Regions from separate parts of the Lelliottia sp. EB106-05-01-XG201 genome, predicted to be linked through region 3. Evidence: predicted binding sites of a transcription regulator. Region 3 holds the regulator's gene; each other region holds the start of a gene.
What was found. The regulator CRP, encoded in region 3, controls carbon source genes, mostly activating them, when cyclic AMP is high. The targets are predictions, from matches to a motif close to ATGTGANNNNNNTCACAT.
Positions count from the first base shown of each region.

Region 1 (4,193 bases), 380 kb from region 3:
GTGGAAGTGGCCCGCGTCCAGGCACAGGGCGGTCTGGCGGCTGGTGGCGTATCCCATGTAGAACTCGTTCGAGCCAACGGTGTAGCTCTCCGCGCCAATGCCGAACAGCTTACTTTCCACCGCATCGATGTGATGCGCCGGGTTGAGTTTCTCGCTGATCACCTCGTCGAGCGCTTCCAGCAGGCGCTGGCGCGGGGCCAGGCGGTCCACGGTGATGTCTTTCATGCCGTCCGGGATCCAGATGTTCATCACCGACGGCGTGCCGAGCTGTTCACCAAAATAGGCCGACACGCGGCGGCTGGCTTTGACGTGGTCGATCCAGAACTGGCGAATCTCATCGTCGGCGTGGGAGAGGGTAAAACCGTCGGCGCTCAGCGGATGTGAGAAGCAGGACGGGTTAAAATCCAGCCCCAGTTTGTTGGCTTTGGCCCACTCCACCCAGTTCTTAAAGTGTTCCGGTTTGATTTCATTACGCGCCACCGGCTCGCTGGCTTCGTGGTAAATCGCGTGCAGGTTCAGACGTTTTGGTCCAGGAATCAGACTCAGCGCCAGCTCCAGATCGGCCCGCAGTTCGGTGGCATTGCGCGCTTTGCCCGGATAGTTGCCGGTCGCCTGAATGCCGCCCGTCAGCGCGCCGCCGCTGTTTTCAAAGCCCGCGACGTCGTCGCCTTGCCAGCAGTGCATGGAGACCGGCAGACGGTCGAGCTGACGCAGCGCCTCTTCGACATCCACGCCTACGGCGGCGAAACGCTGTTTAGCCAGTTCCCAGGCTTGTTCAAGTTGAGTGGTCATGCGCAAAGCTCCTTTGTCAGTCGTTTTTGCAGAAACTACGCCTGATAGCGGGCAATTTCATGGCAGGGATTAGGGGTAAAAGTGGTGAGCGGGTAGTTGTGAGTCACCACCGCCCGGAAATCGTCAACACTGGAAAGCTCGTCCAGGGTCATCAGCTGAATGCCGATATTGCCCAGCGTCGAGGCCTCAACAGGGCCCGCGACCACGGTGATCCCGCAGGCGTCGGCGCAGAGCTGGTTCAGCAGCTGGTTCTGGCAGCCGCCGCCCACGATGTGCAGCTGAGAGAACGGCTTACCGCGAAGCGCCGCCAGCTCGTTCAGAACGTCGGCGTAGAGCAGGGCGAGGCTGTCAAAAATGCAGCGCGCCAGTTCAGCCGGAGTCTGCGGCACGGGCTGCGCGCTCTCGCGGCAGGCGGCCTGGATCTCGGCGCTCATATTGCGCGGATTGATAAAGCGGTCGTCGTTCGGGTTGATCACGAAACGACAGGCGGGCAGCTTTTCTGTGTCGGCAATCAGGCGCGCCAGGTCGGTAATGTTCTGCTCTTTCAGCACTCGCTGGAGCAGCCACAGCCCCATGATATTTTTCAGCACCCGGTAGCGGCCTTCCGCGCCGCCCTCGTTGGTGATGTTCGCCGCCAGCGACTTTTCGCAGGTGTAGGGCGTTTTGCTCTCAAAGCCCATCAGCGACCAGGTGCCGGACGAGAGATAGGCCGCGTTTTTGTCTGCCAGCGGCGAGGCAATCACCGCGCTGGCGGTATCGTGGCTGGCGACGGCGACCACCGGGATTTCATTTTTCAGTGGGCAAATCCAGTGACCGATCACATTCCCGGGATGGGTCGGCGTACCGAACCAGGCAGGCGATGCGCCGGTCCAGCCGAGCAGGTGTTCATCCCAGGTATCGGAATTGATGTTCACCAGTTGGGTGGTGGTGGCATTGGTGTATTCCCAGTTCATTTTCCCGGTCAGGCGGTAGCTGAAGTAATCCGGGATCAGCAGGGCGTGGGCGACGTTCGCCACCAGCTCCGGCTGCTGTTCCACCAGAGCGCGCAGCTGATAGAGGGTGTTAAAGGGTAAGAACTGGATGCCGCTGCGCCCGTAGATGTCGGCTTTGCCGAGCTGGTCAATGGCGCGGGCCATCACGCCGTCAGTCCGGCTGTCGCGGTAGGCAACGGGCAGGCCGACGCGGTTGCCGTTGCGGTCGAGCAGGACAAAATCGACGCCCCAGGTGTCAATCCCGATGCTGTCGATCAAAATCCCTTCGTCGCAGACCTTGTTCAGGCCGGTGCGGATTTCCGCTTCCAGACTGTCAATATCCCAGGTCTCCACGCCGTCCTGCTTTTGCAGGCAGTTACCGAAGCGATGGATTTCACGAAGCGAAAGTGCGCGCTGTGCAGGCACGTAGCTGGCGAGCATCACGCGCCCGCTGGATGCGCCTAAATCGACAGCCACACAATGGCGAGAGGTCATAATTCGGTCCTTCTTGGAGTCATTGCGAAACAGTCTAAGAAAGGGAAGAAAAACGCACCTTCTCGCCACTGACAGGCAAAATCCCGCGCTGGCAAGAAAGCAAAGATGAACGTGAGGGAGTTCACAGTTTCCAGTCATGACGCGGTTTTCAGGCCGTGTGACCGTTGCCGCATTTCCCGATCTTTCCCGCCGTTTCTTGAAAAACGGACAGGCTTTGCACGCTTTGACGTCGAAAATTGAAGGTGAGAAACCCGGCCCTTAATTACTATTTTGAGAACATTTCTCATTGGTGGTGGCCGTTATGACCGTACTGCACAGCGTGGATTTTTTCCCTTCAGGAAGTTCGCCGGTGGCGATCGAGCCGCGGCTGCCTCAGGCGGCCTTTCCTGAACATCATCATGATTTTCATGAGATTGTGATTGTTGAGCACGGGACGGGCATTCACGTGTTCAACGGCCAGCCCTACACCATCAGCGGCGGGACGGTGTGCTTCGTGCGCGACCATGACCGGCACTTGTATGAACATACGGACAACCTGTGCCTGACCAACGTGCTTTACCGTTCTCCGGATGCGTTCCAGTTTCTCTCCGGGCTCAACCAGCTGCTGCCGCAGGAGCAGGACGGGCATTACCCGTCGCACTGGCGGGTGAATCAGTCGACGCTGCAACAGGTGCGTCAGTTGGTGGGGCAGATGGAAAACGCCGAAGACAATGCCGAAACCCACGCCCGCGCCAGCCGGGAGCTGCTGTTTATGCAGCTGCTGGTGTTGCTGCGCCGCAGCAGCCTGGTGGAAGGGGCGGAAAACAACGATGCGCGCCTCAACCTGCTGATGGCGTGGCTGGAAGATCACTTCGCGGAAGAGGTGTGCTGGGAGACGGTGGCAGACAGGTTTTCACTCTCCCTGCGCACGCTGCATCGCCAGCTCAAGCAGCACACGGGCCTGACGCCGCAGCGCTATCTCAACCGGCTGCGGCTGATCAAAGCCCGCCACCTGCTGCGCCACACGGACGAAAGCGTCACGGATATCGCTTATCGCTGCGGGTTTGGCGACAGTAACCACTTTTCGACGCTGTTTCGCCGGGAATTTAGCTGGTCGCCGCGCGAAATCCGCCAGGGACGGGATGCGTCACTTCAGTAACGCGAGGACAATCACCGTTTTTTCGGCGCAAAACGGCTAATAATGGCAGGTTATTAGCCGTTGAGGTGTGTTGTGGGCGCTCCGTTAATCCTTCGCAAAACCGATTTCTTTGCTAACGCCGGGCAGGCCGTCGCGGTGGCCGATCGCTATCCGCAAAACGTCTTTGCCGAGCACACGCACGAGTTTTGCGAACTGGTGCTGGTGTGGCGCGGCAACGGCCTGCACGTCCTCAACGACCGCCCGTATCGCATCACCCGCGGCGATCTGTTTTATATCCGCGCGGAAGACAAACACTCCTACGCCTCGGTTAACGACCTGGTTTTACAGAACGTGATTTACTGCCCGGACCGGCTCAAACTCAACGTCGATTGGGCAGGATACATCCCCGGATTTAATGAAGCGCACACCGCCCCGCACTGGCGGTTGAGCAGCAACGGCATGACTCAGGTGCGCCACGTCATCACCCAGTTAGAACAGGAGAGCCAGAAGGCTGAACCGGGCGCGAACGAGATGGCCGAGCTTCTCTTCGCCCAGTTGGTGATGACCCTCAAACGCTACCGCTACGCCACGGACAACCCTTCAACCACCGAGCAGGAAGCGCTGCTGGATAAGCTCATCACCACGCTCGCGGGAAGTCTGAACCGCAGCTTTGTGCTGGAGAAATTTTGTGAGCAGGAGCAGTGCAGCGAGCGCGCGTTGCGCCAGCAGTTCCGCACCCAGACGGGCATGACCGTGAACCACTACCTGCGCCAGCTGCGCATCTGCCACGCGCAGTATCTGCTGCAACATACGGAGCT
Region 1 is NZ_JBYTDV010000001.1:4,708,848-4,713,040, reverse strand. Features, by position in the region: gene rhaA (L-rhamnose isomerase) at 1-792, opposite strand, end outside; gene rhaB (rhamnulokinase) at 828-2,258, opposite strand; gene rhaS (HTH-type transcriptional activator RhaS) at 2,560-3,396, shown strand; gene rhaR (HTH-type transcriptional activator RhaR) at 3,469-4,193, shown strand, end outside.
Region 1: the regulator CRP is predicted to act here: its motif matches at 2,414-2,431, upstream of rhaS (HTH-type transcriptional activator RhaS).

Region 2 (4,193 bases), 210 kb from region 3:
TTGGACCGACGAAGATCCCGTCCACACCATCGGTGGCGGCGATGGCGTCGACGTTGTCCACGCCCTGCTGGCTCTCAATCTGAACCAGAATAGTGATGTTCTTGTTGGACTGGGCAAAGTAGTCCGGCACGGTGCCAAACATGTTGGCGCGATGGGAAACCGATACCCCGCGAATGCCTTCCGGCGGATAGCGGGTCGAGGCCACGGCCTGCACCGCCTCTTCTACCGTCTCCACAAAGGGGATCAGGAAGTTATAGAAGCCAATATCCAGCAGGCGTTTGATAATCACCGGCTCGTTGGTCGGGACACGCACCACCGGCGCGCTGTGGCTGCCTTTCAGCGCCATCAGCTGCGGAATAAAGGTGCTGATATCGTTCGGCGCGTGTTCACCGTCGAGCACCAGCCAGTCAAAACCGGCCAGCCCCAGAACTTCGGTGCTGATCGGGCTTGCCAGCGCAGACCAGCAGCCAATCTGAATCTCTTTTGCCGCCAGGGCCGCTTTAAATTTATTCGGGAAAATATCGTTACTCATCGCTTTTACCTTCAATGAATCGTGATTGTGGCTATCTCAGTAGGCGTTATCGGCGCTGGCAGTTTGTGCATGGACAGCGCGGAAAAACCGGAGCGTACACGTAGTACGTGAGGATTTTGAGCACTGCCCATGTACAAACTGACAAGCAAGATAGCCTAATGAGATAGACACTTATTTCTGCAATTCCATACGCTTGATATCACCGACAACAAAGACGTAACAGAACATTGCCATCAGAGCAGAACAGCCGACGAAGACCAGCGCCGCATTGAATGAATGCAGTTCACTCACCAGATAACCAATCACCAGCGGGGTGACAATCGACGCCACGTTGCCGAAGACGTTAAACACGCCACCGCACAGGCCTACAATCTCTTTTGGCGCAGTGTCGGAAATGACCGGCCAGCCCAGGGCACCAAAACCTTTACCGAAGAACGCCAGCGCCATCAGCGCGACAACCAGCGCCGTGTTGTTGGTGTAGTTGCACAGAATAATGGAGGACGCCAACAGCATGCCGAGCACGATCGGCAGCTTACGCGCCAGGGTGATCGACTTGCCGGATTTAATCAGATGGTCCGAGAATACCCCGCCCAGCACGCCACCGGCGAAACCGCACAGCGCCGGGATGGACGCCACCATGCCGACTTTCAGAATCGACATCCCCTTCTCCTGCACCAGGTAAATCGGGAACCAGGTGAGGAAGAACCAGGTGATAGTGTTGATAAAGTATTGACCAAAAAACACGCCCAGCATCATGCGGTTGGTCAATAACTGTTTGATGTAATGCAGCTTTGGACCGCTCGCCGCTTTGTCGCCCGGCTTCTTATGATCCATGTCGACCACCGCGCCGCCGTCAGAGATAAACTTCAGCTCTTCGGCAGACATGCGTGGGTGATCGGTCGGGTTATGGATGAACTTCACCCACATCGCGGTGAGGATGAAGCCAATCACCCCCATCACGGTAAAGACATGTTCCCAGCCCCACGCGAAGGTCAGCCAGCCGAGCAGCGGCGAGAAGAGTGCCAGCGAGAAATACTGCGCGGAGTTAAAAATCGCCGAGGCGGTGCCGCGCTCTTTGGTCGGGAACCAGGCCGCCACAATACGGGCGTTAGCCGGGAAGGATGGCGCTTCCGAGAAACCGAGCATGAAGCGCATACAGAACATGGAGATACCGGCCCATGCCAGCGGGAAGAAATCGACAAAGCCCTGCAGGAAGGTAAACAGCGACCAGAAGAACAGGCTGTAGGTATAGACCTTTTTCGAACCAAATTTATCGAGCAGCCAGCCGCCGGGGATCTGCATCAGCAGGTAAGCCCAGCCAAACGCGGAGAAGATATAGCCCATCGATACGGCGCTGAGCTGCAGCTCTTTCGCCACTTCTGTCCCGGCAATCGACAGCGTCGCGCGGTCAGCGTAGTTTACCGCCGTGACGATAAAAATAATCAGTAATATTAAATGACGGGTATGAATACCCTTTTTCGTTTCTACAGCTGTTTCCAGTGACATGTTTATTTCCTCAGGCACATCGATCCAGGTATTTTTATTATTTTTGGAAAAGTCTTTACTGATTATTTATCGATAGCAGGCAATATCCGTTAATTAACCAGATGCATTGAAACCGTGATTCAGTATAAACATCGCCCCGTCCCTGCACATTGTCGCATCGCTCAATTTTAAACGTCCGTATCAACGTTATTTTGAGCATATGCACAAGAGCATGGGCGCTGATGCACAGATTTACGCATTGCCTGCCAGGTGGCGCGGATGCAGACTTAGCGGAGTGATCTTCGTCACATTTTTATCTTTCGACTCCTGACATCCTTTATTCAAGAAGGCAGCGTTTTTATTTCTGACAATAAGAAAATAAATACTCTCATACCGCATTAATATCGAAAGATTTACTGGAGAATAATGAGCAATGGCCGACATCGAAATTCGACAACAGTCGCCGACGGCGTTTTATATAAAGGTACACGACACGGATAACGTGGCGATTATTGTTAACGACAATGGTCTGAAAGCAGGAACACGTTTCCCCGATGGCCTGACGCTTATCGAGCATATTCCCCAGGGCCATAAAGTCGCGCTGGTGGATATTCCTGCCCAGGGTGAAATCGTCCGTTACGGAGAGGTCATCGGCTACGCCGTGCGGGCGATCCCGCAGGGGAGCTGGATTGACGAGTCACTGGTTGAGCTGCCGAAAGCGCCGCCACTGAACACCCTGCCGCTGGCGACCCGCATGCCAGAACCGCTGCCGCCGCTGGAAGGCTATACCTTCGAAGGCTATCGCAATAAAGATGGCAGCGTCGGCACCAAAAACTTGCTCGGCATCACCACCAGCGTGCACTGCGTGGCGGGCGTGGTGGATTATGTGGTGAAAATCATCGAACGCGATCTACTGCCGAAATACCCGAACGTCGACGGCGTGGTGGGTCTGAACCACCTCTACGGCTGCGGCGTGGCGATCAACGCCCCGGCTGCCGTGGTGCCGATTCGTACCATTCACAACATTTCGCTCAACCCGAATTTCGGCGGGGAAGTGATGGTGATTGGCTTGGGCTGTGAAAAACTCCAGCCGGAGCGCCTGCTGCAGGGCACCGACGATGTGCAGGCGATTGCGGTGGATGACGCCAGCATTGTCCGTCTGCAGGACGAGCATCACGTCGGCTTCAAATCCATGGTGGACGATATTCTGCAGGTCGCCGTGCGCCACCTGGAAAAACTGAACAAACGCCAGCGCGAAACCTGTCCGGCATCTGAGCTGGTCGTGGGCACACAGTGCGGCGGCAGCGATGCATTCTCCGGCGTCACCGCTAACCCGGCTGTCGGCTATGCCTCCGACCTGTTTGTGCGCTGCGGTGCGACGGTGATGTTCTCGGAAGTGACCGAAGTGCGCGATGCGATCCATCTTCTGACTCCACGTGCCATCAACGAAGAGGTGGGCAAGCGCCTGCTGGAAGAGATGGCCTGGTATGACAATTATCTCGACATGGGGCAAACCGACCGCAGCGCGAACCCGTCTCCGGGTAACAAAAAAGGCGGGCTGGCGAACGTGGTGGAAAAAGCCCTCGGCTCGATTGCCAAATCCGGCCAAAGCGCAATCTCGGAAGTGCTTTCTCCGGGCCAGCGACCGACCAAACGCGGCCTGATTTATGCCGCGACACCAGCCAGCGATTTTGTCTGCGGCACGCAGCAGGTGGCGTCAGGCATTACGGTGCAGGTGTTCACCACCGGGCGCGGCACGCCGTACGGGCTGATGGCGGTTCCGGTAATCAAGATGGCGACCCGAACCGAGCTGGCAAACCGCTGGTATGACTTAATGGATATCAACGCGGGGACGATTGCGACGGGTGAAGAGACCATTGAGGACGTGGGCTGGAAACTGTTCCACTTTATTCTGGATGTCGCGAGCGGACGCAAGAAAACCTTCTCGGATCAATGGGGATTGCACAACCAGCTGGCGGTGTTTAACCCGGCTCCGGTGACGTGATGCCTTTTGCTGCCTGAAGCCCTCACCCCGACCCTCTCCCACAGGGAGAGGGAGAACACACCAAAACGGCAACACAAGGGTTGCCGTTTGCTTTTACCTTGCCGCCGCCACCCGGCTCAGTTGACACTTACTGTTTCACCCGCACCACTTCAATCCCCGACCGCTGAAGCT
Region 2 is NZ_JBYTDV010000001.1:4,113,535-4,117,727, forward strand. Features, by position in the region: gene garL (2-dehydro-3-deoxyglucarate aldolase) at 1-532, opposite strand, end outside; gene AC3WS9_RS19170 (MFS transporter) at 704-2,038, opposite strand; gene garD (galactarate dehydratase) at 2,451-4,022, shown strand; gene AC3WS9_RS19180 (DeoR family transcriptional regulator) at 4,150-4,193, opposite strand, start outside.
Region 2: the regulator CRP is predicted to act here: its motif matches at 2,311-2,328, upstream of garD (galactarate dehydratase).

Region 3 (4,193 bases):
GCCGCTTTGCCATTGCGGCCACAGCCAGACCATGCCGCCGAAGGCGATCAAACAGCCAATAAGCGTATCCACCAGCCGCGCGACAATGTACTGCTCGCCGTTCAGGGTCAGGAGTTGCAGGGTATATACCGCCGTCACCGTAAACCCGACCATCGCCCAGCCGTAGTTTTTACGGATGATCAGATAGCCCACGAGCGTAATCACCAGCATTCCCGCCAGGGTGTAGCCGTCGGGAACGTGGAAGTGCAGCGTCACCCCGGCAATCACTAACCCGGCAAAAGTCCCGAGCGCCCGGTGAAGAATGCGCACTCGCGTGGCGCCATAGCCGTTCTGGGTGACAAACAGCACGGTCATGAGGATCCAGTAGGGCTTCGGTAAGTGCAGCGCGACACCCATCAGGCTCGCCACGCTGAGCATGACGCTGATGCGCGCGGCGTTGCGCAGGGCGGAGGATTTCAGCGACAGATAGCTTTTCAGCGCAGGCAGCAGCGGCAGACGTTTTTGCTTATCGGCCATCAGGTCGCGGGAGTAGAGCGGGCGCTGGGTGCGCAGCACGCGCGCGATGCGGCTAAAGTGCCATGCGCAGAACTGCCCGACCGGGTTATCCGGATGCTGGCGCGCGATTTTCTCCAGCGCTCCCAGCTGTTTATCCATGGTAAAGCGCGTCGGGTAGCGATGATACAGAATATCGTCCGCCAGCACGCGCAGGCGAGCCGCGACCGTCTGGGCGTTCCAGCGGATCACCGCCTCGGCGTGGCTGCGCTCCACCAGCTTTTGCACCTCCTGCGGGTGATGCAGGCTGACGGAGATATGCTCCTGCAGATCCAGCCCGACCTGGAAGACGCGCAGCAGGCGTTTGTATTCATGATTTTTATTGGCCGCCAGCATGTGCAGCTGCTGATAACACTGGCTGATGAGATCGACCACTTTTTGCTGGCGCGACAGCAGCGGCGGCAGGGACTTTTCCGGGTCCGTGTGCTGCGTCAGCAGGGTGTATTTGGCTTCGCAATATTCGGCGAGCTGGACGTAGAGCAGGCTCAGGGATTCGCGCAGCGGTTGCTCTCGCCACATCCAGAACCAGAACCAGTTAAACAGCCCGTACCACAGCGTGCCGGCGGCATAGATCAGCAGCGGCTCCCAGACGGGCATATTTCCGGCGAGACTCAGCGTGAAAATGGCGGCAATGAGCGATGCGGGCAGCAGGCGGGCGTGAAGCGCGCTGATCTCCGCCGTGACGCCCAGCGTCATCGCCAGCACGGTCAGAATGAGCGGCAGCGGGATATCGCGCGCCAGCAGCAGCTGCACGGCGAGGCTACATCCGGCAAACAGGCAGCCGCCGATAATCAGACGTTTGAAAAAGCGTTTGTGGGGAGTATCGAGACCGGCAATGTTGCAGCAGGCGGGGACGAGAGAAAACAGCAGCCCCTGTTGCAGATGGCCCAGGATCAAACCAACGGCCACGGGAAGACATAACACCAGAGTTTGACGTAGTGCGTAGTTAACTTCCGGGTGATAAATCAGCCTGCGCCACATAGTCGTCAGAGACAAAAACGGCGTGACATCTTGCGATGGCACGCCGGATTTTGCGGAATTAACGGGTCCCGTAGACCACGATAGTTTTACCGTGAGCGGAGATCAGGTTTTGATCTTCCAGCATTTTCAGGATACGACCTACGGTTTCGCGAGAACAGCCCACGATCTGACCAATTTCCTGACGGGTAATTTTAATTTGCATACCGTCCGGGTGGGTCATGGCGTCAGGTTGTTTCGCCAGGTTCAGCAGCGTCTGCGCGATGCGACCGGTGACGTCCAGGAAGGCGAGGTTGCCCACTTTCTCGGAAGTGACCTGCAGGCGGCGAGCCATCTGCGAAGAAAGGCGCATCAGGATGTCCGGGTTCACCTGGATCAGCTGACGGAATTTCTTGTAGGAGATCTCAGCGACTTCACACGCGGTTTTCGCACGCACCCAGGCGCTACGTTCCTGGCCTTCTTCAAACAGGCCCAGTTCACCGATGAAATCGCCCTGGTTCAGATAAGAAAGGATCATCTCTTTCCCTTCTTCATCTTTGATCAGCACTGCCACCGAGCCTTTGACGATGTAATACAACGTTTCCGCTTTTTCACCCTGGTGAATCAGCGTGCTCTTCGATGGGTACTTATGAATGTGGCAATGAGACAAGAACCATTCGAGAGTCGGGTCTGTTTGCGGTTTGCCAAGCACCATGCGCTGTTATCCTCTGTTATAAGCTGTCTCAGAGTCAAAATCGCATCCTGACTCTGGGGTTGCAATCGAATTCTTACCCGTACCTGGGAAGTGGCTGTCGCACTGTTCGCAGCCAGTAAAGTTTGATGTCCTCTGCATACATGTGTAACGTCAATGTATTACTGTAGCATCGAGACTGTTTTAGCATAGCTTTAGCCGCGTGTCTCCTGGTGTCTCGCTTCAGCATGATGCAGGTCGCCTTCCGTTGCGAGAATTGTAACGCACGCGTAATCTGTTCATAAAAATGCAACTTCGGAGTTAATAAAAATGCAAGCGCGTGTGAAATGGGTTGAAGGTTTAACGTTCCTTGGCGAATCCGCTTCAGGGCACCAGATTTTGATGGACGGTAACTCCGGAGATAAAGCGCCAAGCCCGATGGAAGTGGTGCTGATGGCGGCTGGCGGGTGCAGCGCAATTGACGTGGTGTCGATTCTGCAAAAAGGCCGTCACGATGTGACCGACTGCGAAGTGAAGCTGACCTCAGAGCGTCGCGAAGAAGCGCCGCGTCTGTTTACGCATATCAATCTGCATTTTATTGTCACCGGTAAAGAGCTGAAAGATGCCGCGGTGTCCCGCGCGGTGGATTTGTCTGCGGAGAAGTACTGCTCTGTGGCGCTGATGCTGGAAAAAGCGGTGAAGATTACCCATTCGTATGAAGTGATTGACGCTTAATTCGTTGGCGGGTGGCGCTTCGCTAACCCGCCCTACGTTCGTGCTTTTGTAGGCCGGATAAGCGCAGCGCCATCCGGCATCAAACCTCAGGCGATCTTCTTGCCTTCCATCAACCGCTGCACCAGCGGCATCATGATCAACTCCATCGCCAGCCCCATCTTCCCGCCCGGCACCACCAGCGTATTGATATGCGAAATGAATGAGCCCTGCAGCATCGCCAGCAGCCACGGGTAATCGATGCCTTCCAGGTTACGGAAATGGATCACCACAAAGCTTTCATCTAGCGAAGGAATGGTTTTCGCCGCAAACGGGTTAGAGGTGTCGACTGTCGGAACGCGCTGGAAGTTGATGTGGGTGCGGGAAAACTGCGGCGTCAGGAAGTTAATGTAATCCTCCATCGAACGCACCACCGAATCCATCACCGCTTCGCGCGAATGGCCGCGCTCGCTCATGTCGCGGGTCAGCTTTTGAATCCACTCCAGATTGACAATCGGCACCACGCCGACCAGCAGATCCACGTGGCGCGCCACGTCATGCTGCGGCGTCACCACGCCGCCGTGCAATCCTTCGTAAAACAGCACGTCAGTCGGCTCCGGCAGGGGCTGCCACGGAGTAAATGTGCCTGGTACCTGATTCCAGGGTACCGCTTCGTCGTAGGTGTGCAGGTACTTGCGCGACTGGCCTTTGCCCGTGTGGCCGTAGTCCTGAAAGGTTTGTTCCAGCAGGCCAAAGTCGTTGGCGTCTGGCCCGAAGTAGCTGATGTGCTTGCCTAAATCGCGGGCTTTGCGGATAGCCATGTCCATTTCAGGACGGGTGAAGCGATGAAAGCTATCGCCCTCCACCTCGGCCGCGCGCAGGTTGAGCTGCGCGAAGATCTTGCGAAAAGCGAGGCTGGTGGTGGTGGTTCCCGCACCACTCGAACCCGTGACGGCAATAACCGGATGTCTGGCGGACATAGCAACTCCCTGAATGGAAAGATGGAACAATCAACCGCGAAACTGATTGCGCGGCATGATGTTGACCGTTTCGTGCAGTTCAGACCACACCAGTAACACCTCGCCGCTTTGTAGCTGCCGTTTGACATCGGCGACCTTTTGTTCGAGCGAACGCTCATGTTCACCATAATCGGTGCCTTCGCGTAATACAAAGCTTTCAATCAGGCTATCCAGCGTTTCGGGAGCCAGATCCTGCCAGGGAATCATCATTTTACTCTCTCCAGAAAAGGGGTTAACCAGTCAGGGATGCGCGATTCCAGCCA
Region 3 is NZ_JBYTDV010000001.1:4,325,233-4,329,425, reverse strand. Features, by position in the region: gene AC3WS9_RS20315 (YccS/YhfK family putative transporter) at 1-1,533, opposite strand, end outside; gene crp (cAMP-activated global transcriptional regulator CRP) at 1,592-2,224, opposite strand; gene AC3WS9_RS20305 (OsmC family protein) at 2,531-2,935, shown strand; gene AC3WS9_RS20300 (phosphoribulokinase) at 3,022-3,891, opposite strand; gene AC3WS9_RS20295 (YheU family protein) at 3,922-4,140, opposite strand; gene AC3WS9_RS20290 (hydrolase) at 4,137-4,193, opposite strand, start outside.